Regions from separate parts of the Luteimonas sp. MC1572 genome, predicted to be linked through region 1. Evidence: predicted binding sites of a transcription regulator. Region 1 holds the regulator's gene; the other holds the start of a gene.
What was found. Region 1 encodes sigma-54, which starts transcription at its own class of promoters, with help from an activator protein. Its sites were predicted from a motif close to TGGCACGNGCNTTGC; they were not measured.
Positions count from the first base shown of each region.

Region 2: a site for sigma-54 is predicted at 2,004-2,018, ahead of glnA (type I glutamate--ammonia ligase). Genes of this name have one in related genera too.

Region 1 covers NZ_CP067112.1:658,632-673,904, reverse strand. Annotated here, with positions in the region: gene purM (phosphoribosylformylglycinamidine cyclo-ligase) at 1-30, shown strand, start outside; gene purN (phosphoribosylglycinamide formyltransferase) at 37-723, shown strand; gene JGR64_RS03085 (DUF3108 domain-containing protein) at 734-1,507, shown strand; gene JGR64_RS03080 (DUF3108 domain-containing protein) at 1,514-2,218, shown strand; gene murA (UDP-N-acetylglucosamine 1-carboxyvinyltransferase) at 2,339-3,598, opposite strand; gene JGR64_RS03070 (BolA/IbaG family iron-sulfur metabolism protein) at 3,598-3,834, opposite strand; gene JGR64_RS03065 (KpsF/GutQ family sugar-phosphate isomerase) at 3,962-4,969, shown strand; gene JGR64_RS03060 (HAD-IIIA family hydrolase) at 4,980-5,528, shown strand; gene lptC (LPS export ABC transporter periplasmic protein LptC) at 5,525-6,085, shown strand; gene lptA (lipopolysaccharide transport periplasmic protein LptA) at 6,066-6,587, shown strand; gene lptB (LPS export ABC transporter ATP-binding protein) at 6,587-7,306, shown strand; gene JGR64_RS03040 (RNA polymerase factor sigma-54) at 7,342-8,787, shown strand; gene raiA (ribosome-associated translation inhibitor RaiA) at 8,895-9,221, shown strand; gene JGR64_RS03030 (PTS sugar transporter subunit IIA) at 9,249-9,719, shown strand; gene hprK (HPr(Ser) kinase/phosphatase) at 9,716-10,672, shown strand; gene rapZ (RNase adapter RapZ) at 10,669-11,538, shown strand; gene JGR64_RS03015 (PTS sugar transporter subunit IIA) at 11,606-11,998, shown strand; gene JGR64_RS03010 (HPr family phosphocarrier protein) at 12,011-12,280, shown strand; gene ptsP (phosphoenolpyruvate--protein phosphotransferase) at 12,280-14,004, shown strand; gene JGR64_RS03000 (2OG-Fe(II) oxygenase) at 14,001-14,942, shown strand; gene mgtE (magnesium transporter) at 15,050-15,273, shown strand, end outside.
Region 2 covers NZ_CP067112.1:171,395-186,667, forward strand. Annotated here, with positions in the region: gene JGR64_RS00740 (YbhB/YbcL family Raf kinase inhibitor-like protein) at 1-124, shown strand, start outside; gene JGR64_RS00745 (META and DUF4377 domain-containing protein) at 147-962, opposite strand; gene JGR64_RS00750 (undecaprenyl-diphosphate phosphatase) at 1,031-1,825, opposite strand; gene glnA (type I glutamate--ammonia ligase) at 2,075-3,484, shown strand; gene JGR64_RS00760 (N-acetylmuramoyl-L-alanine amidase) at 3,844-4,608, shown strand; gene JGR64_RS00765 (YceI family protein) at 4,592-5,155, opposite strand; gene JGR64_RS00770 (pirin family protein) at 5,209-5,916, opposite strand; gene JGR64_RS00775 (YceI family protein) at 6,242-6,832, shown strand; gene JGR64_RS00780 (ATP-binding protein) at 6,904-8,004, shown strand; gene ntrC (nitrogen regulation protein NR(I)) at 7,991-9,415, shown strand; gene JGR64_RS00790 (superoxide dismutase family protein) at 9,474-10,049, shown strand; gene JGR64_RS00795 (superoxide dismutase family protein) at 10,135-10,761, shown strand; gene JGR64_RS00800 (hypothetical protein) at 10,769-11,686, opposite strand; gene JGR64_RS00805 (acetyl-CoA C-acetyltransferase) at 11,765-13,042, shown strand; gene JGR64_RS00810 (heme biosynthesis HemY N-terminal domain-containing protein) at 13,093-14,259, opposite strand; gene JGR64_RS00815 (uroporphyrinogen-III C-methyltransferase) at 14,342-15,273, opposite strand, start outside.

The sequences.
Region 1 (15,273 bases):
GGCGATGCGCCGCGCGTGCTCATCGGCTGACGCCCCATGGCCGCGGCCACGCCGGATGCAGCGGCCGCGCCACCGCGACTGGTGGTCCTGGCATCGGGACGCGGCAGCAACCTGCAGGCGCTGCTGGACGCCATCGCCGACGGTCGCCTGCACGCACGCATCGTGGGCGTGCTGGGTGATCGGCCGAAGGCACCTGCGCTGGCGCGCGCGCGCGACGCCGGCATTGCGGCACTCGCCCTGCGACCACGCGACTTCGCATCGCGTGACGCCTTCGATGCCGCGCTGTTCGCCGAGGTCGCCGCGCTGCAGCCGGACTTCATCGTCTGCGCCGGCTACATGCGCCTGCTGGGAGCCGACGTACTGGCGCCGTGGGCAGGCCGCATCGTCAACATCCACCCCTCGCTGCTGCCGGCCTTCAAGGGCCTGGACACGCACGCACGCGCGATTACGGCCGGCGTGGCCGAGCACGGCGCAAGCGTGCATTTCGTCACCGCCGACCTCGACGGCGGCCCGGTGATCGCGCAGGCGCGGGTCGCGGTTCAGCCGGATGACGACCCCGCGAATCTCGCCGCACGCGTCCTGGTGGTCGAATACCCCCTGCTGGTGGCGACTTTGGAGCTGCTCTGCAGAGGCCGTCTCACGCTGCAGGGCAATGTTGTCCGCCTCGACGGCGTACCGCTGGACACACCGCTTCAGCTGGCAGCCAACCGCCTGACAGCATGATGGCCGCCCGATGAAGACCTCTCCCGCCCTGTTGGCGATGTGCCTGTTCCCGCTGCTGCTTTCGGCCGCGTCGGTCGAAGCGCGGCGCGTGCAGGATGCGGGCCCCGTTGAAGCGCCCGTTGACGGCGAGCGCCCGGCACTGTCGCCTTTTGTCGCGACCTACGACGCGCGCAACGCCGGCAAGCCCGCAGGCACCGCCAGCATGCGTCTGGCGCGCGAGCCTGGGCACTGGCGCGTCGAACTCGACATCACCGGCAACCGAGGCATGGCGCGCCTGGTGCAGCTCGACATCGACCAGGAAACGCTGTTCGACGAACGCGACGGGCAGTACCGACCGCTGAGCCAGAGCACGGTGCGCAAGGCGCTGTTCTTCGGCCGCAAGGTGCATGGCAGCTACGACTGGGGCAAGCGCGAGGCGCGCTGGACGGGCGACATCAAGGAGGAGCGCCGCGCGCCGGTGGCGCTGCACGAGGGCGACATGAGCGGGTTGCTGATCAACCTGGCGATCGTCCGCGATGCCGCGCCGGGCCGCACGCTGCATTACCGCTTCGTCGACGGCGGGCGCGTGCGCGATCACGAGTACGCCGTTTCCACCGACACCGAAAACGTCGTGGTCGACGGCCTCGCATACGACACCATGCGTGTTTCACGCACCAATGGCGGCAATGATGAAACGATCTTCTGGGTGGCACGTGGCGTTCCCACGCCCGTGCGCATCCTGCAGCGGCAGGATGGCGAAGACGCCATCGACCTGCAGCTGACCGCTTACCAAGGAGTGCAATAGATGCCGATGTCCAACCGCCGAAAGCCCCTCGTCGCGGTCGCTGCCGCGCTGGTCGCCATGGCCAGTGCGCCGGCACTCGCGATCAAGCCGTTCTCCGCCGACTACGCGGCCAACTACATGGGCATGGAAGCCAAGGCGACGATGAGCCTCGCCAGCAAGGGCAACGAACGCTGGGAGTACCGCCTCGACCTCGCCGGCATGGGCGCCGAACTCGCGCAGAGCACCGTGTTCGAAGTGCATGACGGACAGTGGCGGCCGATCTCCAGCACTGACAGCCAGCGCGGCACCAACGGCCTGGCGGCCATGCTGGTGAAGCGCAAGGCCGTCACCGCGAATTACGACTGGAACCAAGGCGTCGCGCGCTGGACCGGCGACGTCAAGCCCGAGCGTGCGGGGCCGGTGGCGCTGCAGGCGGGCGACCTGGACGGCATGCTGATGAACCTGGTGCTCGTACGCGACGTGGCCGCCGGCAAGCCGCTCGACTATCGGCTGGTCGAGGACGGGCGCGCCAGGCGCCAGCAGTTCACGGTTGCCGGCGAGGAGACGATTGCGATTGCCGGCAAGTCGCACAAGGCGACGCGCGTGGTGCGCAAGGACGGCAAGCGCGAGATCATCGCCTGGGTGGTCGACGGGCTTCCGGTCCCGGCGCGCGTGCTGCAGCGCCGCGACGGCAAGGACGACATCGACCTGCGGCTGACCGCGGTGAAGTGAAGCTCTTTTGGCGCCAACACGAAGCCCCGCATTGCGGGGCTTTTTTTTTGGGCCCAGCGCGCCCTGCGGCGTACCGGGTGGTACCCGGCACGAGCGGGAAAGGACCCTGCTGTCGTGCCGTCAGTCGATCCGGCGGATCCGCGCGCCAAGCCCGGACAGCTTGCGCTCGATGTGTTCGTAGCCGCGATCGAGGTGGTAGATGCGGTCGATGAGCGTCTCGCCGTCGGCCACCAGGCCGGCCAGGATCAGCGAGGCCGACGCGCGCAGGTCGGTGGCCATCACCGGTGCGCCGCTCAGCCGCTCGACCCCGGTGACGGTGGCGCGGTGGCCTTCGATATGGATTTCCGCGCCGAGCCGCATGAGCTCGTTCACGTGCATGAAGCGGTTCTCGAAGATCGTCTCGTCGATCGTCGCCACGCCTTCGGCGATGCAGTCCATGGCCATGAACTGTGCCTGCATGTCCGTGGGGAACGCCGGATGCGGCGCCGTGATGATGTCGACCGCGCGCGGGCGCCGGCCACGCATGTCCACGCAGATGCGGTCGCCGTCGATGCCGATGTCGGCGCCGGCCTCGGCAAGCTTGGCCAGCACCGCATCCATGGTGTCGGCGCGCGCGTTGGTGGCGGTGACGCGGCCACCGGTCATCGCCGCGGCCACCAGGAAGGTGCCGGCCTCGATGCGGTCCGCGACCACGTCGTGGTGCGCGCCATGCAGGCGCTCCACGCCGCGCACGACGATCCGCGACGTGCCCTCGCCTTCGATGTCGGCACCCATCGCGCGCAGGCACACGGCCAGGTCGACGATCTCCGGCTCGCGCGCCGCGTTGTCGATCACCGTGGTGCCATGGGCGAGCGTGGCCGCCATCAGCACGTTCTCGGTGGCGCCGACGCTGACCATGTCGAACGCCACGTTGCCGCCGCGCAGGCGGCCGGCATTTGCCTTGATGAAGCCGTGCTCGACCACGATCTCGGCACCCAGCGCCTCCAGCGCGCGGATGTGCAGGTCGACCGGACGCGAACCGATCGCGCAGCCGCCGGGCAGGGACACCTCCGCGGCACCGTAACGCGCCACCAGCGGACCCAGCACCAGCACCGAGGCACGCATGGTGCGCACCAGCTCGTAGGGCGCGACATGGCTGTCGACGCTGCGCGGGTCGACGACGATATGGCTGCCGTCGGAATCGTGCGTCACGCCGGCGCCCAGCCCCGCCAGTACGCGGGTGGTGGTGACCACGTCGTGCAGGTGCGGCACGTTGCCGATCGTCACCGGCTCGTCGGCCAGCAGCGTGGCGCACAGGATCGGCAACACGGCGTTCTTCGCCCCGGAAATGCGGACGTCACCCTCGAGGGCCACGCCGCCGGTCACTTCGATCTTCTGCATCAGGCGGTCCGCTGTTCGTCCGGGGTATGGGTGCGCAGGGCGAGCGCATGGATCTCGTTGCCCATCAGTGCGCCGAGCGTGGCATAGACCATGCGGTGGCGGGCCAGCGGCATGCGGCCGGCGAAGTCCGGATGTATCACCACGGCTTCGAAATGCACGCCGTCGTCGCCGCGGACGTCGACCTGGGCACCAGGGAGACCCTGCTCGATCAGCTTGCGGATGGTCTCTGCGTCCAAGGCGGTCGCTCCGGTAATGAAGGGCACGTGAGTCGGTTGCCGGAGGCAGGCGCGGCGTGTCGCCGGCCGCGGGGCAATCCGCGTAATATGAACACGATAGCGTAGCGGAAAAGGCCCCGCCCCGGAAATGCCCGACAGCAGCAACCAGACTCCCGGCGCGCTGGCTGCGCACGGCTTCGCAGCGAGCGGACGGCGCGTGTTCGCCATCGAACGCGATGGCCTGGCGGCGGTCGCCGCGCGCATCGACGGCGAGTTCTCGCGCGCCTGCGCGCTGCTGCTTGCCTGCCGCGGCCGCGTGGTCTGCACCGGCATGGGCAAGTCCGGCCACATCGCGCGCAAGATCGCCGCCACCCTCGCCTCCACCGGTACGCCTGCCTTCTTCCTGCACCCGGGCGAGGCCGGCCACGGGGACTTGGGCATGGTCACCGATGTCGACGTGCTGCTCGCCCTGTCCTACTCCGGCGAGTCCGACGAAGTGTTGATGCTGCTGCCGGTCCTGAAGCGCCAGGGCAACGCACTGGTGTGCATGACCGGGCGCCCGCAGTCCACCTTGGCGCTGGCCGCCAACGTGCACCTCGACGTCAGCGTGCCGGACGAGGCCTGCCCGCTGCACCTGGCGCCGACCGCGAGCACCACCGCTTCGCTGGCGATGGGTGACGCGCTGGCGGTCGCCCTGCTCGAGGCGCGCGGTTTCACCGCGGACGACTTCGCACGCTCGCACCCGGCCGGAGCGCTCGGACGGCGCCTGCTGCTGCATATCGCCGATGTGATGCATGCCGGCGACGACGTGCCGCGCGTGCACGGCGACGCCACCCTCGGCGACGTGCTGGTAGAGATGAGCCGCAAGCGCCTGGGCATGAGCGCGGTGGTCGACGACGACGGCCGCCTGCTGGGCCTGTACACCGACGGCGACCTGCGCCGCACGCTCGCCGCTCCCGGCATCGACGTGCACGGCACGCGCATCGCCGAAGTCATGACGCGTTCGCCGGTGACCATCGATGCCGACGCGCTCGCGGTCGAAGCGGCGCGATTGATGGAGACCCACAAGATCAGCGGACTCATGGTGGTCGACCGCGAAGGCCGAGTGGTTGGCGCCTTGAATATTCACGACCTGTTGCGCGCGCGCGTGGTCTGATCCGGCGCCCATGCCTCCCGCGTCCCCCGCCCCTGTGTCCACCGAAGTGCTCGCACGCGCCGCACGTGTGCGCCTGGCGTGCTTCGACGTGGACGGCACCCTGACCGATGGCCGCCTGTACATCGGCGACGACGGCCGCGAGACCAAGGCCTTCCACGTGCACGATGGCATGGGCCTGTCGCTGCTGCGCCGCGCCGGCATCGCGGTCGCGTTCGTCACCGCGCGCGACAGCCGCGCCGCGGAACACCGCGCGCGCGACCTCGGCGTCGACGTCCATGTGGGCGTGAAGGACAAGCGCGCCTGCATCGAATCGATGCGCGAGCGGCTGGGCCTGGCTGCGGACCAGGTGGCGTTCATGGGCGACGACCTGACCGACCTCGAGGTGCTGGCCGCGGTCGGCTTCGCGGCGGCGCCGGGCAACGCCCATCCGTCCATCCTCGGCCATGTCCACTGGCAGGCCATGCGGCGCGGCGGCGAAGGTGCGGCGCGCGAGTTCTGCGACCTGGTGCTTTCCGCGATCGGTGCCGGCGGTGGCGCTGCCGGCGACATGCCGCAATGACCTGGCGCACGCCCGTCACCCTGGTGCTGCTGGTGGCCGCGCTGCTGAGTGGCTGGTCCGCCTGGCGCCAGCGCGCCGGCGACGCACCCACGTCCGTCGCCAGCCACCGTCCCGACTATGTGCTGCAGGATTTCGAACTGGTCTCGCTCGACAACGCCGGCAAGGAGGCCTTCACGCTGCGCGCGCCCTCGCTCAAGCGCGACCCGCGCGACGAGACCATGGCGCTCGAGTCGCCGGTGTTCCTGCTGCCCGAACGCGACGGCCTGTACTGGGACCTGCGCGCGCGCACCGGCTGGATCAGCGCCGACAGCGAGGAAATGCGCCTGCGCGGCGACGTGGTGGCGGTCACCGACCCGGCCGGCGCGCGCGACATGCGCCTGGAAACCGAAGAACTCGATGTCTTCCCGGGCACGCGCCGGGCCCGCTCCAACGTTGCCGTGACCGTCAGCCAGCCCGGCACTACAATGCGCGGCACCGGTATGGAAGCCGACCTGGCCGGGAAGCGCTTCCAGCTCACCTCCAAGGTAAAGACCCGCTATGTCCCCACGCGCCGCTAGCCTCCTGACGGTCCTCGCCTTCGCGTGCGCGGGCTCCGCTTGGGCGAAATCCACCGACCGCAACCAGCCGATGGACATCGATTCCAGCAGCATGGACTGCTCGGTCGAAGATACCGGCGGCCCCTGCGTGTTCACCGGCAACGTGCGCATCGTCCAGGGCACGCTCGACATCCGCGCCAGCAAGGCCGACGTGCGCCGCGGCGGCGACGACATCCAGAAGGTCATCCTCACCGGTGGGCCGGTGCGGCTCAAGCAGCAACTCGACAGCGGTGGCGCGATCGACGCCAGCGCCCAGAACGTCGACTACGACCTGCGCACCGAGACCGTGGTCTTCACCGGCAACGTCGAACTCGTGCAGCCCGGGCGCGGCACGATGAGCGGCGCGCGCATCACCTACAACATGCGCACCGGCCATGTGCAGGGCGCGGGCAGCGCGACCGGCGGCCAGATCCGCACGCGCATCCTGCCCAAGGCTGCGCAACCCGCGCCGGGCGGCGGCTGATGCTGGTCGCCGAGGGCCTGCGCAAGCGCTACGGCCAGCGCGAGGTCGTGCGCGAGTTCGGCCTGACCCTCGACGCCGGCGAAGTCGTCGGCCTGCTCGGGCCGAACGGCGCCGGCAAGACCACCTGCTTCTACATGATCGTCGGCCTGGTGCCGGCCGACGCCGGACGCATCGTCCTCGACGGCCGCGACATCACCGGTGAGCCGATGCACCGGCGCGCGCGCCTCGGCGTCGGCTACCTGCCGCAGGAACCGTCGGTGTTCCGCAAGTTGAGCGTCGCCGACAACATCATGCTGGTGCTCGAGCTGCGCGACGACCTCGACCGCCAGGGCCGCGAGGCCGAGCTGGCGAAGCTGATGGACGAACTGCAGGTGGGCCACGTTGCCGGCCAGACCGGCGCCAGCCTGTCGGGCGGCGAGCGCCGCCGCGTCGAGATCGCGCGGGCGCTGGCCGCCAAGCCCCGGCTGATGCTGCTCGACGAACCGTTCGCCGGCGTCGATCCGATCTCGGTCGGCGAGATCCAGCGCATCGTGCGCCACCTCAAGAACCGCGGCATCGGCGTGCTCATCACCGACCACAACGTCCGCGAGACCTTGGGCATTTGCGACCGCGCGTATATCCTCAGTGATGGTGGCGTGCTCGCGCAGGGGGCTCCGGACGCGCTGCTGGCAAATCCCGACGTGCGCCGGGTCTATCTGGGGGATGCGTTCCGCCTGTAGCCGTCGCGCGTCGCCCGCCATGAACCGGGGACGCCGTGAAGCCTCGCCTGCAGACATCGTTGGGACAACAGCTGGTGCTCACGCCCCAGCTCCGCCAGGCGTTGCACCTGCTGCAGTTGGCGACGCCCGAGCTCGAAGCCGAGATCAACGCGGCTGTCGAAAGCAATCCGCTGCTCGACTGGGAAGAGCCCGCCGCGACCGGCGATGGCGATAGCGATGGCGGCGAGCAGCACCACGACTCCCCTGGCAACGACACCGAAGCCGCGCGCGATGACGACCGCGGCGACGACTCCTGGCAGGACGATGGCGACGGCGCGTGGTCCGGGAGCGGCGGCAGCGGCGGCAACGATGACGGCGATGGCGACGGCGACGCGTCCGAGCGCATCGCCCAGTCGGAAACGCTGCGCGACCACCTGTCCTGGCAACTCAACCTGAGCCACCTGTCGCCGCGCGAAGTCGCGGTCGGCGAAGCGATCGTCGATGCCATCGACGATGACGGCTACCTGCGCGAGCCGCTGGCCGCGATCGCGCAGGGCCTGGCACCCGAGATCGAGTGCAGCGAAGCCGAGGTCGCCTGCGTGCTGGGCAAGGTCCAGCGCCTGGATCCCACCGGCGTGGGCGCGCGCGACCTCGGCGAATGCCTGCTGCTGCAGCTGGCCGTCCTGCCCGCCGACACGCCAGGCCTGGACGGCGCGCGCCGTGTCGTGTCCACGCTGATCGACCGCCTCCCGCGGCTCGGCGTGTCCGGGCTGGCAGATGCATTGGGGTGCGACGCGGCGGACGCCGAAACCGTCCTGCACCTCATCCGCAGCCTCGACCCGCGCCCGGGCGCACAGGTGGGCGGCATGCCGCAGGACACCTACGTGGTACCCGACTGCAGCATCGTGCGCCGCAACGGCATGTGGCGCGTGGTGCTGGCCGGTGGCAGCCACTCGCGGCTCACCATCCACCGCGGCTACGAGCAGATGCTGCAGCACGCCGCCGGCGCCGATGCCGGCTACCTGCGCGGCCGCCTGCAGGAGGCGCGCTGGCTGCTGAAGAACATCGAGGCGCGCGGCGAAACCCTGCTCAAGGTGGTGCGCTGTCTGGTGCGCGAGCAGTCCGGCTTCCTCGAGTTCGGCGCCCAGGCGCTGCGTCCGCTCACCCTGCGCGAAGTGGCGGCGCAGATCGGCATGCACGAGTCGACGGTCTCGCGCGCGGTATCGCGCAAATACGTGCACACGCCGCGCGGCACCTTGCCGCTGCGGGCGTTCTTCGCATCCGGCATCGACACCGGCTCCGGAGGCGAAGCGTCCAGCACCGCCATCCAGGACATGATCCGCCGGCTGGTGGAAGCCGAGGACCCGCGCAAACCGCTGTCCGACGCGCGCCTGGCGGCAAGCCTGAAGGCCAGCGGCGTGCCTGTGGCCCGGCGCACCGTGGCCAAGTACCGCGAGGCGCTCCACATCGCCTCTTCGCACGAGCGCGTGCGTATCGCCTGAACCGCGATGCAACCTTTCCGGCCCTCCGGCCGTGGGTTAACCTGTCCATGACCACCGCGCCATCGACTTGCGCGATGCTGGGTTCCCACCGAACGAGGAGGTTGCCGATGCGTATCGAGACCCATGGCCAGCAGATGGATGTCACACCTGCCCTGCGCGACTACGTCGAGACCAAGCTCGGGAGGCTGTCGAGACTCTACGATCCGCCGCTGGAGATGCGCACCCAGCTCAGCATCGACAAGCCCGACCACCTCGCCGAGGTCACCGTCTCGGTGTCCGGCAAGATGCTCCACGCCGACGCCCGCGCGGTCGACATGTACGCGGCGATCGATCTCCTGGCCGACAAGCTCGACCGCATGCTCGTCAAGGAGAAGAAAAAGCTCATCGACCAGCACCGCCGTGGCGGCAACCCGCTGCGCGAAGAAGCCGGCTGACGCCGAGACAGGAAGGACCCGGGGGGCATGCCTTACACCGACCTGCTGGCCGCGGAGCGCATCGTGCTGCTGGCCGCGCCCGGCAGCCGCGACCAGGTGCTCGACGCCGCCGCGCGCCTGCTCTGCGACGCCGACCCCGGGTCCCGCGCGGCGCTGGCCGCAGGCCTGCGTGAACGCGAGGCGGTCGGCAGCACCGCGATCGGCCACGGGGTGGCCATCCCGCACTGCCGCAGCGGTGCCCACGCCGCCAGCGCGGCGTTCCTGAAACTGTCGCCCGCCGTGGACTTCGGCGCGCTGGATGGCGCACCGGTCGACCTGGTGTTCGCCATGGGCGTACCGGTCGGCAGCGCGCAGCAGCACCTGGACACCTTGTCCGAACTCGCCGCGCGCTTTGCCGACGCCGAATTCCGCGACGCGCTGCGCGCCGCGCCCGACCTGCCCGCCCTGCGCAGCGTATTGCTGCGCGACGCCGCAGCGCCCGGGAGCGGCAGCGCATGAATGCCGCGATCACCGCGCGGGAGCTGTTCGAGCAGCTGCGCGAACGCCTCGGCCTGCGCTGGCTGGCAGGCCAGGGGGGCGCGGCCCGACAGCTGGAGACGGTCGACACCGTCGCGCGGCGCCCGTCGCTCGCCGGCTATCTCAACATCATCTACCCCAACAAGGTGCAGATCCTGGGCTCGGAGGAGCTCGCCTGGCTCGACGGCCTTGACTCGCGGGCGCGCTGGGAGACGCTCGAGCGGATCCTGCAGTACCGACCGCTGGCGCTGGTGGTGAGCAAGGACCAGTCCTGCCCCGAAGACCTGCGCAAGATGGCCGAGGAATCGGGCACGCCGCTGTGGTCCTCGCCGCGTCGCGGCCACGAACTGCTCAACATGCTGCAGTACCACCTCGCCGGCGCCCTCGCGCCGCAGGTGACGCTGCATGGCGTATTCATGGAAATCTATTCGGTCGGCGTGCTGATCACCGGCGAGTCCGGCACCGGCAAGAGCGAGCTGGCGCTCGAGCTGGTCACCCGCGGGCACCGCCTGGTCGCCGACGACGCCCCGCAGTTCGCCCAGATCGCGCCCGATGTGCTCGACGGCACCTGCCCCGAACTCCTCCAGGACCTGCTCGAACTGCGCGGCCTGGGCGTGCTTAACATCCGCGAGATGTTCGGCGACACCGCGGTCAAGCGGAACAAGTACCTGCGCCTGGTCGTGCACCTGGCGCGTCCGGACGCCGCCGCCGAGGCGCAGGACGCCAGTGGCATGGTGCGCCTCACCGGCGACCTCGGTTTCCGCCGCGTGCTCGACCTGGACGTACCGATGATCACCCTGCCGGTAATGCCCGGCCGCAACCTCGCGGTGCTGACCGAAGCGGCGACCCGCACGCACATGCTGCGTGCCAAGGGTGCCGACCCGGCGGTGGCATTCCTCGCACGCCATTCCAGGTTCCTCGAGGGCTCGTCATGAACGATGCCGGCCACTCGCTGCTGATCGTCAGCGGCATGTCGGGCAGCGGCAAGACCGTCGCGCTGAATACCTTCGAGGACATCGACTTCTACTGCGTCGACAACCTTCCGGCCGAACTGCTGCCGGATTTCGTGCGCAGCGCCACCCATCCTGAACGCGCCTCGCAGAAGCTTGCGGTGGGCATCGACGTGCGCAGCCGCGGCGACCTCGCCAATCTCCCCGAGTGGCTGTCGGCGGTCGGGGCGATGGGCCTCGACCCGCGCCTGGTGTTCTTCGATACCCGAAACGAGGTGTTGCTCAAGCGCTACTCCGACACCCGCCGCCGCCATCCGTTGACCCGCCTGGGGCTGGCGCTGAACGACGCCATCTCGCTCGAGCGCCAGGTCCTGAAGCCGCTGCGCACGCAGGCCGACGTGATCATCGACACCAGCGAACTCAACGTGCACCAGCTGCGCCGGCGCGTGCTGACCGAGCTCGGGCTGGCCATGGATTCGTCGCTGTCGCTGCTGTTCGAATCCTTCGCCTACCGCCACGGCGTTCCGCCGGACGCGGACTTCGTGTTCGACGCGCGCGCCCTGCCCAACCCGCACTGGGACGCGCGCCTGCGCCCGCTGTCCGGGCGCGACGGCGGCGTGCGCGAGTACCTGGAGGCGCAGCCTGACGTGTTGGAGTACCGCAAGCACGTCTCCGATTTCCTCGACATCTGGCTGCCGCGCATGCGCTCGTCGACGCGCAGCTACGTCACCATCGCGTTCGGATGCACCGGCGGCCGCCACCGCTCGGTCTACCTGGCCGAGGCGATGGCCGCGCACGCCCGGGCGCAGGGCTGGCACGAGGTCGCCACCCACCACCGCGAGCTGGATTGAGTCGTCCGGCGAGCTATCGGCCCGCCGGCGCTTCCTGACGGTCATCCGCCTCTGTTAATTTGTGCCGATGGCTGTCGGCATACTCCTGGTCACCCACGAAGGCATCGGTACCGCGCTCGCCGCGGTGGCGACCACCCTCTTGCGCACCCTGCCGTTGCGCGTCGAGGCGTTCGAGGTGCCGTTCGAGGCCGATCCGGACGTGTTGCTGCCGCAGGCGAGTGCGGCGCTGCGCCGGGCCGACGGCGGCGACGGCGTGCTGGTGCTGACCGATGTCTACGGCGCCACGCCCAGCAACATCGCCGCGCGCCTGGCGCGCCTGGGCACGCCCGTGCGCCGTGTGTCCGCGCTGAGCCTGCCGATGCTGCTGCGCGTGCTCAACTATCCCGAGCTCGCGCTCGACGACCTGCCCGCGGTGGCCGCCGCCGGCGCGCGCAATGGAGTGGTCCACGATGACGCATGAGGCAAGGCAGCCATGATCGAGCGCGAACTCCTGGTCGCCAACAAGCTGGGGCTGCACGCCCGTGCCACCGCCAAGCTGGTGCAGGCGCTGTCGGGCTACGGCTGCAACGTCACCCTCACCGCCAAGGGGCGCGAGGTCAACGCGAAGAGCATCATGGGCGTGATGCTGCTCGCAGCCGGCCCCGGCACCACCGTGGTGCTGCGCACCGACGGCGTTGACGAGGAAGCGGCGGCAGATGATGTCGCCGCCCTGTTCGAGCGGCGTTTCGACGAGGACAGCTGATGCGCAGGGAGTTGCCCGGGCACGGTGCATCCAGGGGCAACGCCCTCGGCCGCGCCCGGGTCCGCCAGCCGCACGCGCTGGAAGTCGCCGAAGAACACATCCGCCTGGCCGACGTGCCCGGCGAGCTCGCGCGCCTGCACCAGGCGCTCGACGCGGTGCGCGAGGAGCTGCGCATGATGCGCTCGCGCCTGCACGGCGCGCTGGCCCAGGAAGTCGGCGAGTTCCTCGACCTGCACGCGCTGCTGCTCGACGACCCCGAGCTCCTGCAGGGCCTCGACGACCTGATCGCCAAGGGACTGTACGGCGCCGACTATGCCTTGCGCCTGCAGCGCGACCGCCTGGCCGCGGTGTTCGAGGGGATGGACGACCCCTACTTCCGCAGCCGCATCGAGGACATCGACCACGTCATCCGCCGTGTGCACGCCGTGCTGCACCAGCACGATGCCACCGTCGAGGGCGTGGCCGGCGAGATCCTGGTCAGCGACACGCTCGCGCCGTCGGAAGTCGCGCGCCTGCAGTCGCAGGGCGTGCTCGGCATCGTCACCTCGGGTGGCAGCACGCTGTCGCACAGCGCCATCCTCGCCCGCAGCCTGCACCTGCCGCTGGTGGTGGGCGCGGCGCATGCACTTGGCCAGGTGAACGACGGCGACGTGCTGCTCATCGACGGCACCACCGGCCAGGTCATCGTGGACCCGGATGGCGACGACCTGCTCGCCCATCGCGCACGCGTGCGCGAGGGCAAGCGCGAGCGGCGCCAGCTGCACCGCCTGCGCCGCGAGCCCACGCGCACCCGCGACGGCATGGACGTGCGCCTGTTCGCCAACGCCGAATCGCGCGAGGACGTGGCCGAGGCGCATGCGCTCGGCGCGGCCGGCGTGGGCCTGTACCGCACCGAGTTCCTGTTCCTGCAGCGCAACGAACTCCCCGACGAGGACGAGCAGTTCCTCGCCTACCGCGACCTCGTACTCGGCATGACAGGGCGCATGGTCACCATCCGCACGCTCGATGTCGGCGCCGACAAGGCCGACCGCAGCGGACTGGCGCTGGTCAACGAGCCCAACCCGGCCATGGGCGTGCGCGGCGTGCGCCTGGCGCTGCGCCGGCCCGAGGTGATGGAGACGCAGCTGCGCGCGATCCTGCGCGCGTCCGCCTACGGCCCGCTGCGCATCCTCGTGCCGATGGTGACCTGTCGCGAGGAGGTCATCGCGGTGCGGCGCGCGGTACGCCAGGCCACCCTGCGCCTGCGCCGCGAAGGCCACGTGGTGGCCGACGGCATCGCGCTCGGCGCGATGATCGAGGTCCCGGCTGCGGCATTGGCGCTGCCGTCGCTGATCGACAAGCTCGACTTCATCTCCATCGGCACCAACGACCTGGTGCAGTACCTGCTGGCCGCCGATCGTGGCAACGACGCGCTCGACGCGCTGCACAGCCCGCTGCATCCCGCGGTGCTGCAGCTGCTGCAGGCCGTGATCGCCACCGCGCGCGCGCACGACACGCCGGTAGCGGTGTGCGGCGAGATGGCCGGCGATGCGATATTCACCCCGCTGCTGCTCGCGCTCGGGCTCGAGGAGTTCAGCCTGCATCCGGGCACCCTGCTCGAAGTCCGCCGCGCGGTGCGCGCGCATGACCTGGGCGACCTGCAGCGACGCGCGCCGGCGTTGCTGCGCGCGCGCGACCGCGCCGGCATCGTCCGGTGGCTCAGGCAGTGCGAAGGCGGCATGTGAGCGACGGCGCGGTACCACCTGCGATCGTGGCACCGGCCGTGGCCGAAGCGGCGGATGCGGTGCGCGCGCGGTTCACCGCCGCACGACCGTTCGCGCACTGCGTCATCGACGGCTTCTTCGATGCCGCGTTCGCCAATGCGCTGCTGCGCGACTTTCCCGCCTTCGAACGGGGCAACCACCTCAACGAGCATGGCACCGCGGGTGGAAAGTCCGTGGTCGAGCGCATCCGCGGCCTGGGCGACGCCTGGCGCGCGCTCGACGACTGCGTGCAGTCCGCCGGATTCCTCGGCCTGGTCGGTCGCATGACCGGCATCCCGGACCTGCTGTATGACCGCGATTACTTCGGTGGCGGCAGCCACGACAACCGCGATGGCCAGAGCCTCGACGTCCATATCGACTTCAACCACCACCCCGGCACCGGCTGGCACCGTCGGCTCAACCTCATCGTGTACCTCAACCACGAGTGGGAGGCGGGCTGGGGTGGCGCGCTCGAGCTGCATCGCGATCCGCGCGATCCGGCACGCGACGAGGTCGTGTCGGTACTGCCGCTGTTCAACCGCTGCGTGATCTTCGAGACCACGGAGCACAGCTGGCATGGCTTTTCTGAAATCCACCTGCCTGCCGAGCGGGCCGCTCTGTCACGGAAATCCGTGGCGCTGTATTTCTATACCCGCGAGCGCCCTGCCGATGAGACCGCGCCGCGCCACTCGACGGTCTACGTGGACCGGCCGCTGCCGGCACACCTGCAGCCCGGGCATGTGCTGCACGCGGACGACGTCACCGCACTGCATGAACTCCTCGCGCGACGCGACCAGCACAACCTGCGCCTGTACCGGGAACTCGAGGCGTTGCAGGCTAGGCTGGACCAGTCCGCTGTCGGGCGGCTGGCCGGTCTCGCCCGGCGCGCCGCCGGACGCCTGCGACGCACGCGCGGATAACGCACGCACACGGCGGTGGGCAAGGCCCGCCATGCGGGCGATAATGCGCGCATGAACGCCTGACCCTGTCGCGCACTCCGTCGCGCGACGCTCCCCGGAAGCCCGCCATGGCCGAAGCCGTCCGCCACGACAAGACCGCGCGCCAGCTGCGCCTGCTGTCGGACGCCATCGACAGCGGCCGCCTGGGCCCGGTGCGGCGGCTGGTCAACACGCTGGCGCCGGCCGAGATCGGCAACCTCCTCGAATCCCTGCCTCCGGGCCGCCGCATGGTGGTCTGGGGCCTGGTCGATCCCGAAGACGACGGTGAAGTGCTGGTCCACGTCGGCGACGA
Region 2 (15,273 bases), 490 kb from region 1:
CGACGTGGCGCGCCTGCCGGTCGAAGACCGCTACACCGGCGGCGATGCGCTGCGCGCCATGCAGGGCCACGTGCTGGCCGAAGCCGCCACCTGGGGCAGCTACAGCCTGCACGCCGCGGCCTGATGCCGCGGCGCGCGGGGCGGCCTCAGTCGGCCGACGCCTGCTCCGACTCCACCACCATGTCCAGCACGTACGCGACCGCCGACGCATCCGCGGGCACGTCCTTGCGCGGGTAGCGGTCCAGGCGCAGCACGTTGCGGGTGCCCGGCTGGTGGTCGTAGCCCTCGATCTCCTGGTACAGCGGGCCCCAGTCGCCGGCGCCCGTGCGCAGGCCCGCGCCGTCGTACTGCAGCTCGCGGACCTGCAGGCAGCGATAGTCCGGCATCACCGGGTGGTGGCAGTCGACCCGCTCGGCGGCGACCTCGAGGAACACGCGCTCCGGCGCCACGCCGAAACGGGTCCGTGCCGTGGCGGCGCCGATGAAGACCAGCGTGTCGCCGGCGGCGTTGACCAGTTCCAGGCGCGGCGGATCACCGGCGACCAGGGTCACCGCGTGACCGCCCGCCAGGCGCGTGCCCGCCTCGCGCTCCATCGCCATCAGGGCGGCGTCGGCACAGGCCATCTGCGTGCTGACCAGCTGCCCGACCGTGAGGTGGACGCCATCGAACGTGGCCTCGCCGCCCATGCGGTTGCAGGTGTTGCCGATCGCGATCCGGCCGTCGGCGAAGTCGAGCTGCAGCGGCTTGTCGGGATTGGCGAACAGCGCCGCGATGCGGTCGCCGTCTGCGCTGGTCGCGGCGTCGAGGTGCCAGTGATGGGCCGCGAGTGCGTCGGCCTGGCCGGGCGCGGGCGTCGCGGCGTTGCCGACGGTTACGGGCGCGGCGGGCGGGGGCGCATCCTGGGGCGCGCGGGTGCAGGCGGCGAGCGCCAGCGGCAGGACAAGGATCAGCAGTGGCTTCATGGCGTGCTCCATGGACGTGGGTCGGTGTTCAACGCGCAGGCGCGCGGTGTGGGGTCGCGCCGCGGCCCTCAGTCCCCGCTGGGCAGCCACAGCAGCAGGGCCGCGCCCAGCAGGATGCGGTACACCGCGAAGCCGGTGAACCGGTGGTGCTCGATATAGCCGAGCAGCCACTTCACCACCAGGAATCCGGTCACCGTGGCGGCCGCGAAGGCGATGCCGACGTCGGCCCAGTTCTCGCCGCCGACCGCGCCGTCCTGCACGAGTTCCAGGAACGTGTAGGCGCTGGCCGCGAACATGGTCGGGATGCCGACCAGGAACACGAACTCGGCCGCCGCCGGGCGCCGGTTGAGCCCGAACAGCATGGCGATGAAGATCGCCGCCGCCGAGCGCGAGGTGCCGGGGAACACGCCCGCGACCACCTGCGCCAGGCCCACCAGGATGGCCACGGTCCAGGTCACGTCGATGCTCTCGGGGCGGCGTTCGGCCATGCGTTCCGCGACCAGCATCCACACGCCGCCGAGCACCAGCGCCCAGGCGATCGGGGTCACGGTCTCGGGCAGCTCCCAGCCCAGCAGGCGCACCGGCAGGCCGACGATCGCGGTGACCAGGAACGCGGTGGCGAGCTTCAGCGCGTAGTCGCGGTGGCGGGCCTCGCCAAGGCCGGTGGCCAGGGCCCAGATGCGCTCGCGGAACACCAGCGTGATCGCCAGGATCGCGCCGGCCTGGATGACGATGTTGAAGAAGTCCGAGCGCGCGCCCAGCCAGTACTGGGCGATCAGCAGGTGCCCGGTGCTCGAAATCGGCAGGAATTCGGTGAGGCCTTCAAGGATGCCCAGCAGCAGGGCGGCCAGCGGATCGGTCATCGGCGCGGAATTCCGTGAATGGGTGGCAGGGCGCGCGGACACAATGCGCGGCGCGGCGGCAGCATAGCGGAAGCGTTACGCACCAATCAGGTGCACGAAGCCGTGTTTATCGATCTGTCTTGGTGCAATGTGTCACCAGCCTTGGCTGGAATCCCATAAAATTCAATTGCTTGCGGGTTGGCACGCGGCTTGCGTCGATCAACCGGTCAGGGTCGCCCGCGACCCATCCCAATGCCCCAGGAGCCCGCCATGTCCCTCGAACACGTCGAAAAGCTGATCAAGGACCACAAGGTCGAATTCGTCGACCTGCGTTTCACCGACATGCGTGGCGTCCAGCACCACGTGACCTTCCCGACCTCGATCGTCGAGCCGGCGCTGTTCGAGGACGGCAAGATGTTCGACGGTTCCAGCATTGGTGGCTGGCGCGGCATCCACCAGTCCGACATGGTGCTGCTGCCCGACGGCAACAGCGCGTTCCTCGATCCGTTCACCGCCGATCCGACGCTGGTGATCACCTGTGACGTGCTCGACCCGACCACCATGCAGGCCTACAACCGCGACCCGCGCGGCATCGCGCGCCGCGCCGAGGCCTACCTCAAGTCCAGTGGCATCGCCGAACAGGCGTTCTTTGGCCCCGAGCCCGAGTTTTTCATCTTCGACTCGGTGCGCTACGCCAACGACATGGGCCACACCTTCTTCCACGTCGATTCGGAAGAGGCCGCGTGGAACTCGGGCCGCGAGTACGAGGGCGGCAACACCGGCTACCGCCCGGGCGTGAAGGGCGGCTATTTCCCGGTCGCGCCGCTCGACTCGCTGCACGACATCCGCGCCGAGATGTGCAAGACGCTCGAAGCCGTCGGCATCGAAGTGGAAGTGCACCACCATGAAGTCGCCAACGCCGGCCAGTGCGAGATCGGCACCAAGTTCAGCTCGCTGGTGCAGAAGGCCGACGAACTGCTGACCATGAAGTACATCGTCAAGAACGTGGCGCACCGCAACGGCAAGACCGCCACCTTCATGCCCAAGCCGCTGGTCGGCGACAACGGCAGCGGCATGCACGTGCACCAGTCGCTGGCCAAGGGCGGCGTGAACCTGTTCTCCGGCGACGGCTACGGCGGCCTGAGCCAGACCGCGCTGTGGTACATCGGCGGCGTGTTCAAGCACGCGCGCGCCATCAACGCGTTCGCCAACTCCAGCACCAACAGCTACAAGCGCCTGGTGCCGGGCTTCGAGGCGCCGGTGATGCTGGCCTACTCGGCGTCCAACCGTTCGGCGAGCTGCCGCATCCCGTTTGTGTCCAACCCGAAGGCGCGCCGCATCGAGTTCCGCTTCCCGGATCCGATGAATTCCGGCTACCTGATCTTCACCGCGCTGATGATGGCCGGCCTCGACGGCATCAAGAACCAGATCGACCCGGGTGGCCCGAGCGACAAGGATCTCTACGACCTGCCGCCGGAAGAAGCCAAGGGCATCCCGACCGTCTGCCATTCGCTCGATCAGGCGCTGGAAGCGCTCGACGCCGACCGCGAGTTCCTCAAGGCCGGCGGGGTGATGAGCGACGATTTCATCGACGCCTACATCGCGCTGAAGATGAAGGAAGTCACCGCGTTCCGCGCCGCGACCCATCCGCTCGAGTACCAGATGTACTACGCGATCTGACGATGGGGGCGTCGAGTGCGGGTGCCGGGTGCCAATGCCCTTGAGGGCTCATGTCCCCCGGCGCTGGCCTTGCGGCCAGCGCCTCCTCCTTGACTTCGCCCTCAAGGGCATTGGCACCCGGTACGCCGCAGCGCGCGGTGGTGTGAGGAGCAATGGCCACAGCCCGCAATCTGGCGGATGCTTTTCGTTACCCGCGGGCTGCGCGGAGCCCCGAAGTGGCCGGGAGGCCTTAGCGGGGAAGTCAAGGAGGAGGCATCCGCCGCAGGCGGATCCGGGGGACATGAGCCGCGAAGGCCTCCCGGCCACCACAGGGGCCCCGCACGGTTGCATTGCATCGCGATCACGGGTTCGATTGCCCCATGAAGAACATCAAACCTCTTGCGGCAGTCCTTTGCCTCGCACTGCTCGCCGGCTGCGCCCACCAGGCACCACGCAACCCGATGGCGACCTGGGTGCCGTCGCCCAACCACGATGCGCGCCGCCCGGTGATCATCGTGCTGCACTACACCGAGCAGCAGTCGGTCGAGCAGAGCCTGCACACGCTGCGCACGCACAACAGCGGTGGTCCGGTGAGTTCGCATTACCTGGTGGGCGACGACGGCGCGATCTACCAGCTGGTCGCCGACAGCCAGCGCGCCTGGCACGCCGGCGGCGGCAGCTGGGGCACCATCACCGACCTCAACTCGGCCTCGATCGGCATCGAGATCGACAACGACGGTGTCGAGGACTTCAGCGGCGCGCAGGTCGATGCACTGCTGCGCCTGCTCGACGACCTCACCACCCGGCTGCGCATCCCGCGCAGCCAGGTGATCGGCCATTCCGACCTGGCGCCGTCGCGCAAGATCGATCCCGGTACGCGCTTCCCGTGGCGGCGGCTGGCCGAGGCCGGCTTCGGCATCTGGCCGGCCGACGATGCGCCACCGGCGCCCGAAGGCTTCGACGCCCTGCAGGCGCTGCGCCTGCTCGGCTATCCGCTGGATGCACCGGAGGCGACGATCCGCGCGTTCCGCATGCGCTTCCGCGGCGATGCCGGCAACGTGCTGGATGCCGAGGACCACCGCATCCTGCACGCACTGACCCGGCCGGACGGTGCCGGCCTGCTGAAGCCTACTTCGCTGCAGTGAAGCGGATGCGGGTCGAGATCGCGACCTCGTCCGGGATGGTGGCGGTGTCGGCCCAGTCGCCGCCGCCCACGCCGAACGCCAGGCGCTTGACGACCGCATTGCCCGCCAGCAGCGGCTGCGCGCCCGGTGTCCAGGTAAAGGTGAGCGTCACCGGCTTGCTGACGCCGTGCAGGCTGAGCGTGCCATCGGCGGCGTAGCGGTTGCCGCCGAGGCTGCGGAAGCCGCTCGCGGTGTAGCGGGCCTGCGCGAAGCTGGCGATGTCGAAGAAGTCCTTGCTGGCGAGCGTGGAGTCGCGGTCGGCGTTGCCGGTGACCGCGCCCGCCAGCGGGATCAGCACGTCGAGCTTCGCGGCGGCAGGCGCGGCCGGGTCGAAGCTGAGCGTGGTGGTGAAGCCCGGAAACTGCCCGGTGAAGGTTTCGCCGTCGTATTCGCTGGCGAACGTCAGCGCCGAGCCGGCGGCCTGGACGTAGTCGGCGGCGGACGCGGGCGCGGCGATGGCGAGGGTCGCGGCAAGCGCGAGCGGGAGGAGCAGGTGGCTGGAACGCATGTCGATCTCCGGAAGAAAGTGCGGGCCGCGGCGCGGGTTGCGCCGCGGCGATGTCATTGGATGCGCGGCAGGTCGAACACGAGGACCTCGGCGCCGGTGCCGTGCGCGATCTCGACCCGCGGCTCGTCGGCGTACAGCAGCGCATCGCCGGCCTCGAGCGCATGGCCATTGACCGTCACCGCGCCGCGCACCACGTGCACGTACGCCAGCCGTCCCGGGGCGATCTCCTGCATCGCCGACTCGTCGCCATCGAACAGGCCTGCGGACATCGTCGCATCCTGATGCAGGGTCACTGAACCGTCGCGCCCGTCCGGACTGGCGACCAGCCGCAGGCGGCCGCGCTTGTCGACATCGGGGAACGCCTTCTGCTCGTAGCCGGGCGCGATGCCGCGCTTCGACGGAATGATCCAGATCTGCAGGAAGTGCGTGGTCCGCTCGCGCTCGTGGTTGTACTCCGAGTGGGCGACGCCGGTGCCGGCGCTCATCCGCTGCACTTCGCCGGGCACGATGGTGCCGTCGTTGCCCATGGAGTCCTTGTGCGCCAGCGCGCCATCGAGGACGTAGCTGATGATCTCCATGTCCTGGTGCGAATGCGTGCCGAAGCCCTGGCCGGCCTGGATGCGGTCCTCGTTGATGACCCGCAGGGGGCCCCAGTGGACGTGCTCGGGATCGGAGTAGCCTGCAAAAGAGAAGCTGTGCCAGGAATCGAGCCAGCCGTGATTGGCGTGGCCGCGGGCCTTGGCCGGGCGAAGGGTGATCATGGGTTGCCTCCAATGTCGGGCGTCGGTCGGTTCGCCGCGCTGGGAGGAAGTCTGATTGCTTTCAAAATCAGGATAAATATCGATTAAACAAACTTATGCATATAAAAATAGAACAATCGGCCGAATTCCGAGGTTGCCTGCTTGCTGGCTGCCTCGACGTCTATTGTTCTGTATTTGTGATGATTAATGTCTTTCATGGCTGTATACAGAGTTTGTCAGAACGATAGACTCCCCCGGCTGCAGCAGCGGACGTGGAGCGCACGGCGTTCCCATTTCCGTCATCGCACTCGATCATCATCCAACCAGATTCCCCGGAGACACAGACATGACCAGCACCTTCAACCGCATCCTCCTCGCCGGCGCGCTGTCGCTGGCCACCGCCAGCGTTTTCGCCGCGCCGCTCAGCTACAAGATGGACCCGGCGCATACCGACGTGATCGCGCAGTGGAGCCACTTCGGCTATTCCAACCCGATCGCCCATTTCGGCAGCGTCGACGGCACCATCGTGTATGACGCCGAGAACATCGCCGCGTCCAGCGTCGAAGTGACCCTGCCGATGAGCGGCATGTCCTCGCACGTGGCCAAGTTCGACGAGCACCTGCGCAGCGCCGAGCTGTTCGACGTCGCCAACTTCCCGGAAGCCACCTTCAAGAGCACCAAGGTCGAGTCCGCCGGCGAAGGCAAGCTCACCATCACCGGTGACCTGACCATCAAGGGCGTGACCAAGCCGGTCGTGCTGGCCGCCACCATCAACAAGGTGGCCGACCATCCGATGAGCAAGCAGCCGACCGCGGGCTTCGATGCCACCGCCACCTTCAAGCGCTCCGACTTCGGCCTGGGCCTGTACGCGCCGGCGGTCAGCGACGAAGTGCAGATCCGCATCACCACCGAAGCCTCGGTGCCGAAGGCGAAGTAAGACTCGCCCGCAAGGATCCACCGCCGGCGCGGCACTCGCGCCGGCGGCCGGGTTTGCACTAGATTGGTGCAATGACCGGCCTCAGCCCCGCCCACGACACCCTGGCCACCCCGCTGCTGCTGGCCGCCGCGGACGGCGTGGTGCTGGGCGGCAATCGCGCTTGCGCGCAATGGCTGGGGGTCGGCGCCAAGCGCCTGCCTGGCCTGCCGCTGGCCGCGCTGGAACACGGCGATGACCGCCTGCAACGCGCGTTGCACACGCACGGGCCGGGAGAAACCGTGCGCCTGCCGCGGATGGCACTGGCCTTTCCCGGCGCCGCGGCCCATTTCGCCGATGCCTGGTTGACGGCACAGGACGACGGCGGTTGGCTGCTGGAGGCGCATCCGGTGGACGAATTCGGCGGTGGCGACCCGGTCGCCGCCCTGCCGTCGGCGCTCTCCGCCGCGCTCCGTGGCCTGGCCCACGAGCTGCGCAACCCGCTAGCCGGGCTGAAAGGTGCGACCCAGCTGCTTGCCCGCCGCGTCGGCGACGACGCCGACTCGCGTGAACTGGTCGAACTGATGGAATCCGAAGTCGGGCGCCTGACCCAGCTCATCGACCAGCTGCTGCAGCCGGTGCCGCCCCGGGCACACGCCCCGCTCAACATCCACGCCGTGCTGGAACGCGTGCTGCGGCTGGCCGAGAACGATGCCGGCTGGGCGGTGAAGCTGGTGCGCGACTACGACCCCAGCCTGCCGGAACTCGAGGGCGACCCGGACCGGCTCACCCAGGCGGTCTGGAACCTGGTGCGCAACGCCATCGAAGCCGGCGCCGGCGAAGTGGTGCTGCGCACGCGCGTGGAGCACGGCCTGCGCATAGGAGGCGAACCGCACGCGCTGGCGCTGCGCCTGGAGATCGTCGACGACGGCCGTGGTGTGCCCGAGGCGCTGGCCGAACAGGTGTTCCTGCCGCTGGTGTCGGGCCGCGCGGAAGGCACCGGGCTCGGCCTGGCGCTCGCCCAGCAGGTCGCGCGCGAGCACCGCGGCAGCATCGCCTACCGCTCGCGCGCCGGGCATACCGTGTTCACCCTGCTGCTGCCGTATCCGCCGCCCGCGGAGGCAGCGCGTGACGCAGCCCACGTCGGCGAAGCGGTCGGGTCCGACGAAAAGGAGGCGGGCAATGACCAGCGCTGACGGCGCACGCGTATGGGTGGTCGACGATGACCGCTCGGTGCGCTTCGTGCTGGCGACCGCCCTGCGCGAGGCCGGCTACGCAGTGACCGGCTTCGAGTCGGCCAGCGATGTGATGGCCGCGCTGGACCGCGGCGGTGCGCGGCCGGACCTGCTGTTCACCGACGTGCGCATGCCCGGCGACGACGGCCTGGCGCTGCTCGACGCGCTCCGGCAGCGCCTGCCCGCGCTGCCGGTGGTGGTGATGAGCGCCTATACCGACATCGCCAGCACCGCCGGCGCGTTCCGCGGCGGCGCGCAGGAGTTCCTCTCCAAGCCCTTCGACCTCGACGACGCGGTGGCGCTGGCGGCACGCGCGCTCGACAGCCATGCCGCCGACGCTGCGCTGGACGGCCCGGGCAGCGCAGCCGATGTCGGCGCCGCCGACGCCCTGGTCGGCGATGCGCCGGCGATGCAGCAGCTGTTCCGCGCGATCGGCCGGCTGGCGCAGGCGCCGCTGTCGGTGCTGATCACCGGCGAGACCGGCACCGGCAAGGAGTTGGTGGCGCGCGCGCTGCACCGCGAATCGCCGCGCGCGCAGCGGCCCTTCGTCGCGCTCAATACCGCCGCCATTCCCTCCGAACTGCTGGAAAGCGAGCTGTTCGGCCACGAAGCCGGCGCCTTCACCGGAGCCAACCGCCGCCACGTCGGCCGCTTCGAACAGGCGCACGGCGGCACCCTGTTCCTCGACGAGATCGGCGACATGCCGGCCTTGCTGCAGACGCGGCTGCTGCGGGTGCTGGCCGAAGGCGAGTTCTTCCGCGTCGGCGGACGCGAACTGATCCGCGTCGACGTGCGCGTCGTGGCCGCGACCCACCAGGACCTCGAGGCCAAGGTCGGCGACGGCAGCTTCCGCGCCGACCTGCTGCACCGCCTCGACGTGGTGCGCCTGCGCCTGCCGCCGCTGCGCGAGCGCCGCGAGGACATCCCGCGGCTGGCCGAGCGATTCCTGCAACGTGCCGCGGCGCGCTTCGATGCCGCACCCAAGCGTTTCGCGCCAGCGGCCTTGGCGCGGCTCATGGCCCATGACTGGCCGGGCAACGTGCGTGAGCTCGAAAACCTGTGCTGGCGCGTGGCGGCGCTGGCACCGGGCGAAGTGGCGGGAGTGGACGACCTTGGCGAGACCTTGGCTGCCGCCTCCACCGCGGCGGCGCCCGGCGACGCCTGGGAAGCAAGCCTTCGTGCATGGGCGTTGGCGGCACTGGCCACGCATGGTGACGACATCCACGCCCGCGCCCGCGAGCGCCTCGACCAGGTGCTGCTCCAGGCCGCGCTGGAACACACCGGTGGCCGCCGCAGCGAGGCCGCCGCGCGCCTCGGCCTCGGCCGCAACACCCTGACCCGCAAGCTCGGCACCAGTCGTGGGCGGCGCTGAACGCATGCAATGCGGATCACGTGGCGGCAACGGCGGCTGGCGTTAGGCTCTGGCCCCGATGAGCGCACCCGTCCCCCAACCGCACCGCAGCCGCCCGCTTTGCGCAGCCGCCTGCGCCGTGGTCGTCGCCGCGCTGCTGTCGGCCTGCGCAAGCGCGCCGCCACGCGCGCCCGCCGCGGCACCCGGCTCGCCTGCGGCACTGCCACGCGCGGAGGTCGGCACCGCGCAGGCGGCCGTGGCCAACCTGGCCGCGGCATCGGCCACCCTGGTCAGCGGTCGCATCGCGCTCAGGGCCGAGGCCGGCGGCGTGCGCCTGGCCGGCGAGATCGGTGGCCTGACCCGGCATGGCGCCCACGTGCTGCAGGTGCACGCGCGCGGCGACTGCAGCGCGGTCGATGCGTCCAGCGCCGGCCCGTATTTCGATGCCACCGGCCGCGGCGGCGTGGACGGCGGCAGCGACCGCATCATTGCCGACGCGCAGGGCGTGGCCCGCGTGGCACAGCTGGTGCCCGCCGCCGTGCTGGGTGGTGGCGCTGCCAACGACATCGCCGGCCGCGCGCTGGTGGTCATGGGCGCGACATCCGGCGCCACCAGCGCGCGCGTGGCCTGCGGCGTGATCCGGCTGGCACCATGAGCCGTGCGGCACGGGTTTTCAGCACTGTCGCCTGAACCCTGGTTTCCGTCCCGCGCCATCCGGCGCGCCCCGAAGGGAGTTCCCCATGCGTACCACCACCCTCACCGTGCTCACCGCCGCGCTGGCGCTCGCGCTGTCCGCCTGTGGCGACCGCGCCGGCGTCGATGAAGCCGCCACCCCGCCCGCCGCCGCGCTGCCCGGCGAGTCGCCGCCGGATGCGACAGCGCCGGGCTACGCGCCGATCGACGAAGTCCCGGCCGCCGCCGCGGTGGCCGCGCTCGCCGCGACCGCCGGCAACACCACCAGCGGCCAGCTGCGCTTTGCCGCCGTGGACGGTGGCGTGCACATCACCGGCCAGGTCACCGGCCTCAAGCCCGGCACCGAACACGGGTTCCACGTGCACGAGACCGGCGACTGCAGCGCGCCCGATGGCAGCAGTGCCGGCGGACATTTCAATCCTGCCGGCAGCGCGCATGGTCGCGTGGGCGTCGCGGCCCACCACGCCGGCGACACCAACAACATCACCGCCGACGATGCGGGCGTGGCGCAGGTCGATACGCGCCTGGAAGGCGCCACGCTCGGTGATGGCGCGCCCACCGACGTGATCGGCAAGGGCGTGATCGTGCATGCCGACCCGGACGACTACACCACGCAGCCGACTGGCAATGCCGGCGCGCGATTGGCCTGCGGCGTGATCGGCGCGGGGTCGTAAGACCGCGTCAGAGCGCGTCGCGCGGGTCGCCGGTGGCGTGCGCGAACGCCACCGGGATGCCGTGCGCGCGCAGCACGCTCGCGAACTGGCGCTGGCGCGCTTCGAAATGCGCGAAGCCGCGCGCCAGCCGCGCATGGCGCGCGTCGTCGACGTTGTCGTTGTCGCCGGACGGCGCGTCGTCAGGCGCATAGAGGGCGCGCCACGCGTCGGGCGAAAGCAGCGCCATGCGCACTTCGCCGTCCGCATAGCGCAACAGCGGCTCGGGCGGCGCATCGAGCCAGGCCTCGCGCGCCGGTGACAGCAACGCGGTCTCGAGCAGCGGCCACAACGGCTCGAGGCCGGCGTGGCCGTACTGCAGCGCGGTCATCGCGCACAGGTCGTGCACGGTGAGGTAGCGGGCGTGCTCGACCCTCAGGCCGAAGACCTCCTGCATCGCCAGCGCGGTGGCCGCGCCGGCCATGCCTTCTTCCATCAGGTCGGCCTCGCAGCGCGCGGCGACGCGTGCGGCAATCGCGGCATCGCCGTCCAGCACGAACGGCAGCAGGCGCAGGGGACCGCCGCGGAAGTCCGCCGATGGCGACAGCGCGCCCGGCAGTTGGCCGGCATGGCTGCCGAATGCGATCACGCGCGCGCCGCCGCCACTCGCGCGCGGCGCGCGCGTGGCCAGTTGCCAGAGCTCCTGGTGCAGTGGCCAGCCCGGGCGAAGCAGCTCGACCGGGTCGTAGTGCGCCGCGACCAGCGTGCAGTCGAGCCGCGCGGCATCGGGCGCGAACGCGGCGAGGTCGGCGGCAACCAGCGCGGCCAGCGCGCCGGCCTGCTCCTGCGCCACGCTGTCGTGCGTCACGGCGGCGCCGTAGGCGAGTTCAAGTGCCAGCGCGCCGAGCACGCGGCCATGTCCGGGAACCGGTGGAGTGATGTCGTTCATTGGCCCTGCGCATATGCAGCGCTAAACTGGCGCCCATTATGCCCGCCCGCGCAGGCGCGCCGTCCCGAGAGGTCATCCATGCTGCATGGTCGCCCCGTCGCCGTCCTTGGCGGCGTCCGCATTCCCTTCTGCCGGCAGAACACGGCCTACGCCGACGTCGGCAACCTCGGCATGTCGGTGCGCACGCTTGGCGCACTGGTCGAACGCTTCGGCCTGCACGGCCAGCAGCTCGGCGAAGTGGCGATGGGTGCGGTGATCAAGCACTCCAGCGACTGGAACCTCGGCCGCGAGGCGGCGATGTCGTCCGGGCTGTCGCCGCTGACGCCGGGCATCACCCTGCAGCGCGCCTGCGGCACGTCGCTGGATTCCATCATCACCATCGGCAACAAGATCGCCTGCGGGCAGATCGAGTCCGGCATCGGTGGCGGCAGCGACAGCACCTCGGACGTGCCGATCGTCTACGGCAGGGCGCTGCGCCGGCGCCTGCTGGCGGCCAACGCCGCGAAGACGACGCGCGACAAGCTGGCGCAGTTCGCGGGCTTCCGCTTCGGCGAGCTGAAGCCGGATTTCCCCGGCGTGGCCGAGCCGCGCACCGGCAAGTCGATGGGCGAGCACTGCGAGGACATGGCCAAGGAGTGGAGCATCTCGCGCGACTCGCAGGACCAGCTCGCGGTGGCCTCGCACCACCGGCTGGCCGCGGCCTACGAGCGCGGCTTCTTCGACGACCTGGTGGTGCCGTTCCGCGGCGTGTCGCGCGACAACATCCTGCGCGCCGATTCCACCCTGGAAAAGCTCGCCACCCTCAAGCCGGCGTTCGACCGTGTGTCGGGGCGCGGCACGCTCACCGCAGGCAATTCCACGCCGCTGACCGATGGTGCATCGGCCTGCCTGCTGTCGACCGACGAATGGGCCGCGGCGCATGGCCACGAGGTGCTGTGCCACGTCCGTGACGCGCAGGTGGCCGCGGTCGATTTCGTGCATGGCGAAGGCCTGCTGATGGCGCCGACGGTGGCGGTGGCACAGCTGCTGGCGCGCAACAACCTCACGCTGCAGGACTTCGACATCTACGAGATCCACGAGGCCTTCGCCGCGCAGGTGCTGTGCACGCTGCGCGCCTGGGAAAGCGAGGACTACTGCCGCACGCGGCTGGGCCTGGACGCGCCGCTGGGCCGCATCGATCCGGCGAAAATGAACCCGCTCGGCTCGTCGCTGGCCACCGGCCATCCGTTCGCCGCCACCGGTGCGCGCATCGTGGCCAGCGCCGCCAAGCAGCTGCGCGAACGCGGCGGCGGCCGCTGCCTGGTATCGATCTGCACCGCCGGCGGCATGGGCGTGGTCGCGATCCTCGAGCGCTGACGCCGCTCCGCCAACAGCCGGCGCGCGGATCGCGCACCGGCTGCCACGCGTCACTCGATCACGACCACCGGTTCGCCGCGCATCGCGCGCAGGGCGTTGCCATACGCGGCACGCGCGCGGGCGTCATCGCCGAGCTGCGCGTAGTTGTGGCCCAGCTCTTCCCAACCTTCGCCGCCGGCACCCTGTGCCAGCGCGCGCTGCAGGTAGTCCATGGCCGGCTGCGGCTGGTCCTGGAGCCGCGCCAGGCGTGCGAGCGTGAGCAGCAGCGCCGGGCTGCCCGGATGCTGCTGCAGCCAGCGCTCCGCCGCGGCCTGGCGCTCGGCGTAGCGCGCCAGCGGCAGGCTGCCGTAGCGCGCGGCCAGCCGTTCGTCCCAGCGCGTGGCGAGCGCCTGTTCGATGCTCGACGTCGCCGCCGCGTCCCAGCCCAGCGCGGCCGCGCGTTCGGCATACGCGGTGACGATCGTGGGTTCGGAGCGCAGCGGCTTGGGCAGTGATTCCCAGCGGTCGGCGAGCGCGTTGGCGTCGGCCGCCTGGCGCATGGCGGCGGCCGACCAGCGCAGTTCGCGCTCGGCCAGCACCGTGTCGGGCAGCGCCTGCTGCTGGCGCAGTGCGCCGAGCAGCGCGTAGGCCTCGCCCGCCTGTCCGGAGACGGCCAGCGCTTCGGCGCGCAGCGCGAGTCCGCGCGGCGACAGCGGCTGCGCCGCCGGTGCGTCCAGCGCGACCAGCGCGTCGGTCGGGCGCTCCTCGGCGAGCGACAGCTCGGCGTGGCCGATGGCGCGGGTCAGCGCGTGGCGCACGTCGATGGCGTCCAGGTGGCGGCGCGCCGCGTCGTGGTCGCCGCGGGCGAGCGCGGCCCGCGACGAGGCGAGCAGGGCGACCGCGGCATCGCTGTCGTCGCCGGCCTGCGGCAGGAGTTTTTCGGCGCGGGCGTAATGGCCGTGGTACAGCGCCTCCAGCCCGGTGCCCAGCCGTGCGCGCGACTGCTGGTCGCGGCGCTGGCGCCAGGCGCGCAGTGGCAACGCGATCAGCGCCCACAGCAGCCACAGCACGAACAGCGCCACGACCGCGGCGACGCCGACCCAGAGCAGGTTGGTGGTGTAGTCCCAGCCGCGGTAGCGGACCAGCACGTAACCTGGGTCCTGGGCGAGCAGGTGCCAGGCGAGCGCGCCGACGATCGCCAGCAGGATCCAGAGCAGAAGGTTTCGGAACAGGTTCATGGCGGGGCTCCTGAATTCCGGATCACAGTAGACGGTGCGGTGTCGCGGCCGTGTATGAATGCGGGCGCGGTGTCGCCGTCGTTCAGCGGGCCGCCCTGGGCGCGCCGCGACGCAGGCGCAGCTGCTGCAGCGTGCTGCCCAGCGTGGGCAGCGCCACCGCGAGCGGCAGCGCGCCCAGCGCCCGCAGGTCGCCCATGCGCGCCTGCAGCGTCGGCGAGTCCGGCCACAGGCGCGGCAGCCAGGCTTCGGCGCGCGCCAGTGCCGCGCGCCAGCCGCCGGCATCGCGGCGCTCGGCGGCGGTGCGCGCCAGCGCCAGCTCGAGCCGCAGCGTGGCGATCCCGGCAGCGCGTTCGGCCGGCGCGACGGCCTGCCGCGCATCGCTGCGCCGGACGTCCACCACGCGATGGGCAAGCCGCTCCCACCAGGTGTCGCCAGTGCCAGCCGGGTCGCGCGGCGGAGCCTGCAAGGGCAACGCGTCCAGCTGCGCGGCAAAGACATCCAGGCGCGCCAGCGCGACCACGCGCGGGTCGTCGCCCAGGGCGTCCAGCGCCGTGCGCTCCTGCACCAGCACCTGGCGGATGTCGAGGAAGCCGGGGTCGGTGACGGCGTCGAGCAGGCGCGCCGCCAGCGCGTAGGCGCGGCGGGCGCCGTCGAGGTCGGCGGCCAGCAGCAGGCGCTGCTGGCCCTGCGCGAGCAGCAGTTCGATGTCGTCCAGTCGCAGTGCCTGCGCACCGCCTTCGACCGGCCCGGCCAGGCGCTGCACGCTTTCCTCGAGCAGGGCGGCGCGCTGGCTGACGCCGAGCAGTTCGTCGCGCAGCACGCGGTTGGTGGTCTCGGCCTGCTGCAGGCGCTTGCCCTGCGCCTGCTGGTTGCGGCGCACGGCGGCCATGCGCTCTTCGAGCGCGGTGAGTCGCTGCAGCTCTGCGGCGGCAGCGGCGAGGCGCTCGGCGGACTGCGCCTGCCATGCCTGCCAGCCCAGCCACGCCGCGACCGGGAGTACGAGCAGCAGGAGCA